DNA from 2 places in the Mesorhizobium sp. CA16 genome. Region 2 is predicted to be linked to the other one. Evidence: predicted binding sites of a transcription regulator. Region 2 holds the regulator's gene; the other holds the start of a gene.

Region 1 (3,365 bases), on a different contig from region 2:
CCCTCGGCATAGGAAAGCAGCGATTCCCGCGCCCAGGAACTGATCGGCGCGTCGATCGAATGCGTCGGGTTGTAGTAGCGGTAGGGCTCGTAAGGACCGTGGTTCTGCAGGCTGACGGCGAACAGGAACACCGGATCGTCGCTGGTGTCGGCCTCGCGGATGATCTCGTCGGTCATCGCCGCGTCGGAAGCCAGCGGCCCGCGCTTTTCCATCGGCGGCAGCGTCTCTTCGGAGCGGAAGTCGTTGAAGCCGAAATCGGCATAGACGGCGCCGCGGTTCCAGAACCAGTTGGTGCCGGGATGGATGGCGCGCGCCCGGTAACCCTGGCTCTTCAGGAAGGTCGCCAGCGACGGGGTCGGGGTGCGCACATATTGCTGATAGGGGATCGAGCCGGCCGGCAGGAAGGCGTTGGAAAAGCCGGTCAGCGCCTCGAACTCAATATTGGCGGTCATGCCGCCGAACTCGGGCGAGAACATCGAGCCGGAGCGCAACGCCCTGACCGTCGGGATCGGGTCGGGCTTGATGGTGACGCCGGGCAGGTGCGTCGGATCCCAGAAGGATTCGCTCATCACCACCACGATATCCGGCTTCTCGTCCGGCATGGAAGCGGCGACGTCGGGGCGCTGGATCGCGGACATCGTCTTCTCGGAATAGCCGGGCGGCGCCGCGACATGCGCCATCGGCACGTTCATCGCGAAGGCCAGCGCAAAGCCGTTGGAGGCGTAGTTCTCCTTCTGGTCCCACATGATCGGGATGATCTGCAGCCGGTCGCGCGTCCACGAGAAGGTGGCGTAGTCCATGATCGAGACGAAGAAGGCGAGCAGCGGCACGGCAAGCGCCAGCCGCGCCAGGCGGCCCTTGCGGCTGAGGATGGGCACTCGCCGGCGCCAGGTCCGCCAGGCGTAGACGAGCAGCGTCAGACCGCCGACGATGCCGACCGCCAGCATGACGGCCGTCCACGGGCGCTCGCGCACCAGGAGCGGCATCAGCGCCATGATCTGGCGGGCGAACAGGAAATCCGTGGGATAGAGCGGGTCGCCGAGGTAACGCGATTTCTGGTGGCCGACAAAGGCCAGCGCCAGCGTCAGCGGCGCCACGATCATCAGGCTCTGGTGGCTTCGGCCGAGTATGGCGTCCAGCCCGAGCAGCACCAGGGCGAAGACGATGATGGTGGTCCAGCCGGGCTTGAAGGGCTGCATGAAGAAATCGACCGTGCCGAAGAAATCGCCGCGTACGATCAGCTCGATCGCGAATACAAGCAGGGCTGAGGCAAGAAGCGTCGACAGGCCGTAGCGTACGGTCGGCCAGGCTCGTCCCGGCAGATAGCCGGTGGACGGATCGTCTTCCAAAAATTGCGGCGCGGGTTTGGCCGCGCCTTTCCTGATCCTTGCCACTTTGCTTCCCCGGCCCTTGTCACGCGTCTTCCACTCGCGTCACGCCACTGTCATCGAAATGTCACGCAAAGCTAGCGCCTGTGGCGGAAATAAGAAGAGCCAGCAAACTAAACGTGAGCGGTTTTCATCAGGTGTGATCAAGTAAAAGGCCTTTTGGAACAGGCAGTCAGCCAGTTTTCCGACCGAAATGCAGGCCGAAGAGACGCCTGCGGGCTTGACTTGGCTGTCCGCCTTGCGCCAGAGGCAGACAAAACCAGCCTCTGGAGAGACCTCAAATGGCCGTCGCATTCACCTTTCCGGGACAGGGCAGCCAGGCCGTCGGCATGGGCAAGGACCTCGCCGACGCATTCCCCGAAGCGCGCCGCGTCTTCGAGGAAGTGGACGCAGCGCTCGGCGAAAAACTCTCGAAACTCATCTGGGAAGGGCCGGAAGAGAGGCTGACACTGACCGCCAACGCCCAGCCGGCGCTGATGGCGGTGTCGCTGGCGGCGATGCGGGCGCTCGAAGCGCGCGGCTTCTCTTTGAAGGACAAGGTGGCTTATGTCGCCGGCCATTCGCTTGGTGAATATTCCGCGCTTGCCGCGGCCGGCTTCGTTTCGGTCGGCGATGCGGCGCGGCTGCTTCGGACCCGCGGCAACGCCATGCAGGCGGCGGTGCCGGCCGGCGAGGGCGCCATGGCCGCGATCATCGGGCTGGAACAAGCCGACGTCGAGGCCGCTTGCGCCGAGGCAGCTCGCGAGGTCGGCAACGGCTCCGTCTGCCAGGTCGCCAACGACAATGGCGGCGGCCAACTGGTGATCTCCGGCGCCAGGCCGGCGGTCGAGCTGGCGGCGAGGCTGTGCACCGAAAAAGGCGCCAAGCGGGCGCTGATGCTGCAGGTTTCCGCGCCCTTTCATTCGGCGCTGATGACGCCTGCCGCCGACATCATGCGCGAGGCGCTGGCCGGTGTCGCGAAATCCGCGCCGGTGGTTCCGATCGTCTCGAACGTCACCGTAACCCCGACCAGCGACCCCGATGAGATCGCCCGCCGCCTGGTCGAGCAGGTGGTCGCCCGCGTGCGCTGGCGCGAGACAGTGGAATGGTTTGGCGCCAACGGCGTTGCGAGCCTCTACGAAGTCGGCGCAGGCAAGGTGTTGTCGGGCCTGGCGCGCCGCATCAACCGCGACATCGCCACCGGCGCCGTGGGCACGGCGGCGGAAGTCGAGGCCGCGCTGGCGGCTTTGGGGTGAGGCCCCGTTTTCGCCATTCTAGGGCGGAGCAAGGAGCGAAGCGACGCAGCGCAGACCCTAGAATCCATGCCGTGACTTGGAAGTGCCGCCGCGGTGCAGAATTCTGCTCCGTTGCATCCTTCGGCCAATGTCACGGCATGGATCCTCGGGTCTACGCGTCCGCTTCGCTCCCGCTCCGCCCGTGGGATGACGACGGGAAGGAGGCCTTCGCCAATGTCCGACGCTTGTCTAGCGTGACTTGGACGATATGACGTATACGGAACGCGACTGCTTGCAGCCGTCTGGAAAAATGAGGTTGAAGATATGTTCGAACTGACCGGCCGCAAGGCGCTCGTCACCGGCGCATCGGGAGGCATCGGCGAGGCGATCGCCAGGGTGCTGCACAGCCAGGGGGCGATCGTCGGCCTGCACGGCACCCGTGTGGAGAAGCTGGAAGCCTTGGCGGGCGAATTGGACGACCGCGTAAAACTGTTTCCGGCGGACCTGACGAACCGCGACGCGGTCAAGGCGCTCGGCCAGAAAGCGGAGGCCGATCTGGAGGGTGTCGACATCCTGGTCAACAATGCCGGCATCACCAAGGACGGCCTGTTCGTGCGCATGTCGGATGCCGACTGGGATTCGGTGATCGAGGTCAACCTCACTGCCGTGTTCCGGCTGACCCGCGAGCTGACCCATCCGATGATGCGCCGCCGCCATGGCCGCATCATCAACATCACCTCGGTGGTCGGCGTCACCGGCAATC
Region 2 (3,365 bases):
GGCAGCCTGTTCGCCCTCATCGACCCGGCGCCTGTCGCCATGGTCGGCGTCAGCGCGGCCGCCTTCGACCTAATCGAGCCGGCGCTAAGGGAAGCGATCGCCCAGACGGCCGGCGGCCAGCACTCCGAATCGATCTCCTTCGACACCGAGCCGAACGAGTTGCCGCTGATCCGCGAAGGCTGCGCCATGCGCGCGCTGACCTTCGTCGACCAGGAGATTTTCGCGCCGGGAGGCCAGGCAAGAGTGGGGACGGGAAAGAACGTGGCCTGAGGCAGCCTTGAAGAGGTCCGGGACAGCAGCAGACGCTTGAATTAGCGAAGGGAAGGCCCCGCAGCTTCGTCATTCCAGGGCGGAGCAGGAGCGAAGCTCCGTCGCGGAGACCCTGGAATCCATGCCGCTACCTCACGCGTCGGGCGCAGCGGCACAGAATTCTGGACTGTCGCAACGCATCGACATCACGGAATGGATCCTCGGGTCTGCGCTGCGTCGCTGCGCTCCTTGCTCCGCCCGTGGATGACGAAGCACAAGCGTCTCGGCTAACCGCCAATGCACGCGATCCGATGCTGGAGACACAGAACCCGTCAGCGTCTCGGCCCCTATCCCTAATCTTCCCTGATCGCGTAACCCGCCCCGCGGATGGTGCGGATGACGTCCGGCATGCGGCCGTTGTTGACTGCCTTGCGCAGGCGGCCGACATGGACGTCGACGGTGCGTTCGTCGATATAGATCGTCTCGCCCCAGACATTGTCGAGCAGCTGGCTGCGCGAGAACACCCGGCCGGGATGACGCATCATGAATTCCAGCAGCCGGAACTCGGTCGGGCCGAGCCTGATTTCGCTCTTCTTGCGGTAGACGCGGTGCGACTCGCGGTCGAGCACGATGTCGCCGACCTTGAGCACGCTGGACAGCACCTCCGGCTTGGCGCGGCGCAGCAGCGCCTTGACGCGCGCCATGAACTCCGGCGTCGAGAACGGCTTGACCAGATAGTCGTCGGCGCCGGTCGAAAGGCCGCGCACGCGGTCGCTTTCCTCGCCCCGCGCCGTCAGCATGATGATCGGCAGCCGCTCGGTCTCGGGCCGCATCCTGAGGCGCCGGCAGAGCTCGATGCCGGAAACCGCCGGCACCATCCAGTCGAGCACGAGCAGGTCGGGAACGTTTTCCTGAAGGCGGATTTCGGCCTCGTCGCCGCGGGTCACCACTTCGACCTGGTAACCCTCGGATTCGAGATTGTAGCGGAGCAGCACCCCAAGCGGCTCCTCGTCCTCCACCACCATGATGCGTGGCGCGATCATTGGCAGATACCCTTCGTCAGGCCGCCGGCGCCGACATTGTCGTCTCGTCCTGCTTGGGACGATTCGCGGGCAATTGCGTGCCGGTCAGCACATAATAGGCGTTCTCGGCGATGTTGGTCACATGGTCGCCGATGCGCTCGAGATTCTTGGCGCAGAACAGAAGATGCGTGCAGGCGGTGATGTTGCGCGGGTCTTCCATCATGTAGGTCAGGAGCTCCCGGAAGACGGATGTGTATTTGACGTCGATGCGCTCGTCGTCGTTGCGAAGCTTGGCCAGCGCCGTGGCGTCGCCCACCGTATATTCCTGGATCACGGCCTGGACCTGGATCAGCACCAGTTGCGCCATGGAATCGATCGAATGCGTGAGGTCGCGCGGCGCGGCGCTGACGCCGACCGAGCCGACGCGCTTGGCGATGTTCTTGGCGAGGTCGCCGATGCGCTCGAGGTCGCCCGCCATGCGGATCGAGCCGACCACGTTGCGCAGGTCGTCGGCCATCGGCTGGCGCTTGGCGATCAGCGTGATGGCGCGGTCGTCGAGCTCGCGCTGGCGCGCGTCCATGATGGCATCGTCGGAAACGACGCGCTGCGCCATGGCATTGTCGGTCTCGAGCAGGGCCTTGGTCGAAGCGCCGACCATGGAGGCTGCGAGATCGCCCATGTCGTTGATGAGCCGGCTGATCTGCCTCAGATCCTCGTCGAAGGAAGCGACGGTATGTTCGGCCATGATGATGTCCTCGTATGAGCTCAGCCGAAGCGGCCGGTGATGTAGTCCTGCGTGCGCTTTTCGCGGGGCGAGGTGAAGATCTTCTCGGTCCGGTCGAACTCCACCAGCTCGCCCAGATACATGAACGCGGTCTGCCGCGACACGCGCGCCGCCTGCTGCATGTTGTGGGTGACGATGACGATCGTGTAGTCGGCCTGCAGCTCGTCGATCAGTTCCTCGATCTTGGCGGTCGACAGCGGATCGAGCGCCGAGGCCGGCTCGTCGAGCAGGATGACCTCGGGCTTCACCGCAACGGTACGGGCGATGCACAGGCGCTGCTGCTGGCCGCCCGAGAGGCTGAGGCCGCTGGCGTTGAGCTTGTCCTTGACCTCGTTCCAGAGTGCTGCGCGCTTCAGCGCCTGCTCGACGCGGCCGTCCATCTCGGCCTTGCTGATCTTCTCATAGAGCCTGACGCCGAAAGCGATGTTCTCGTAGATCGACATCGGGAACGGCGTCGGCTTCTGGAACACCATGCCGATCTTGGTGCGCAGCAGGTTGAGGTCCTGCGAACGGTCGAGGATGTTCTTGCCGTCGAGCAGCACCTGGCCCTCGGCGCTCTGTTTCGGATAGAGCTCGTAGATGCGGTTGAGCACGCGCAGCAGCGTCGACTTCCCGCAGCCCGACGGGCCGATGAAGGCGGTCACGCTGCGCTCGGGCAGGGACAGGTTGATGTCCTTCAGCGCCTTCGACTGGCCATAGTAGAAATTGAGGTTCTTGACCTCGATCTTGGCTTTCTCGACGGTCGTGTCGGCTGCGTTCAGGTCGGTGGACAACATCGGTTTCATCTGTCCTCTCTGCGTCCGGTTAGGCTGCGGGCGATGATGCTCAGCCCGAGAACCGTCAGGGTGATTATGAGTGCGCCCGTCCAGGCCAGTTGCTGCCATTCCTCGTAGGGGCTGAGAGCGAACTGGAAGATGGTTACCGGCAGGCTGGCCATCGGCGCATTGAGATTGCTCGACCAGAATTGGTTGTTGAGCGCGGTGAAGAGAAGCGGCGCCGTCTCGCCGGAGATGCGGGCGATCGCCAAAAGGATGCCGGTGACGATGCCGGAGAGCGCCGCGCGATAGGCAACCGAGCGGATCACCACCCAGCGCGGCGCTCCGATGGCGGTGCCTGCTTCGCGCAGCGCGTTGGGCACAAGGTTCAGCATGTCCTCAGTGGTGCGCACCACGACGGGGATCACCAGGATCGACAGCGCGACCGCGCCGGCAATCGCCGAGAAGTGCCCCATCGGCCGCACCATCAGCTCGTAGACGAACAGGCCGATGATGATCGACGGCGCCGACAAGAGGATGTCGTTGATGAAGCGC

The links. The regulator PhoB, encoded in region 2, activates phosphate uptake and scavenging genes when phosphate is short. The targets are predictions, from matches to a motif close to TGTCATNNANCTGTCAT.
Region 1: the regulator PhoB is predicted to act here: its motif matches at 1,443-1,459, upstream of LB525_RS06975 (LTA synthase family protein).

The regions. Positions count from the first base shown of each region.
Region 1 is NZ_JAIUHP010000003.1:205,689-209,053, reverse strand. Features, by position in the region: gene LB525_RS06975 (LTA synthase family protein) at 1-1,394, opposite strand, end outside; gene fabD (ACP S-malonyltransferase) at 1,670-2,623, shown strand; gene fabG (3-oxoacyl-[acyl-carrier-protein] reductase) at 2,927-3,365, shown strand, end outside.
Region 2 is NZ_JAIUHP010000012.1:109,472-112,836, reverse strand. Features, by position in the region: gene LB525_RS18025 (ROK family protein) at 1-270, shown strand, start outside; gene phoB (phosphate regulon transcriptional regulator PhoB) at 603-1,292, opposite strand; gene phoU (phosphate signaling complex protein PhoU) at 1,309-2,016, opposite strand; gene pstB (phosphate ABC transporter ATP-binding protein PstB) at 2,037-2,840, opposite strand; gene pstA (phosphate ABC transporter permease PstA) at 2,837-3,365, opposite strand, start outside.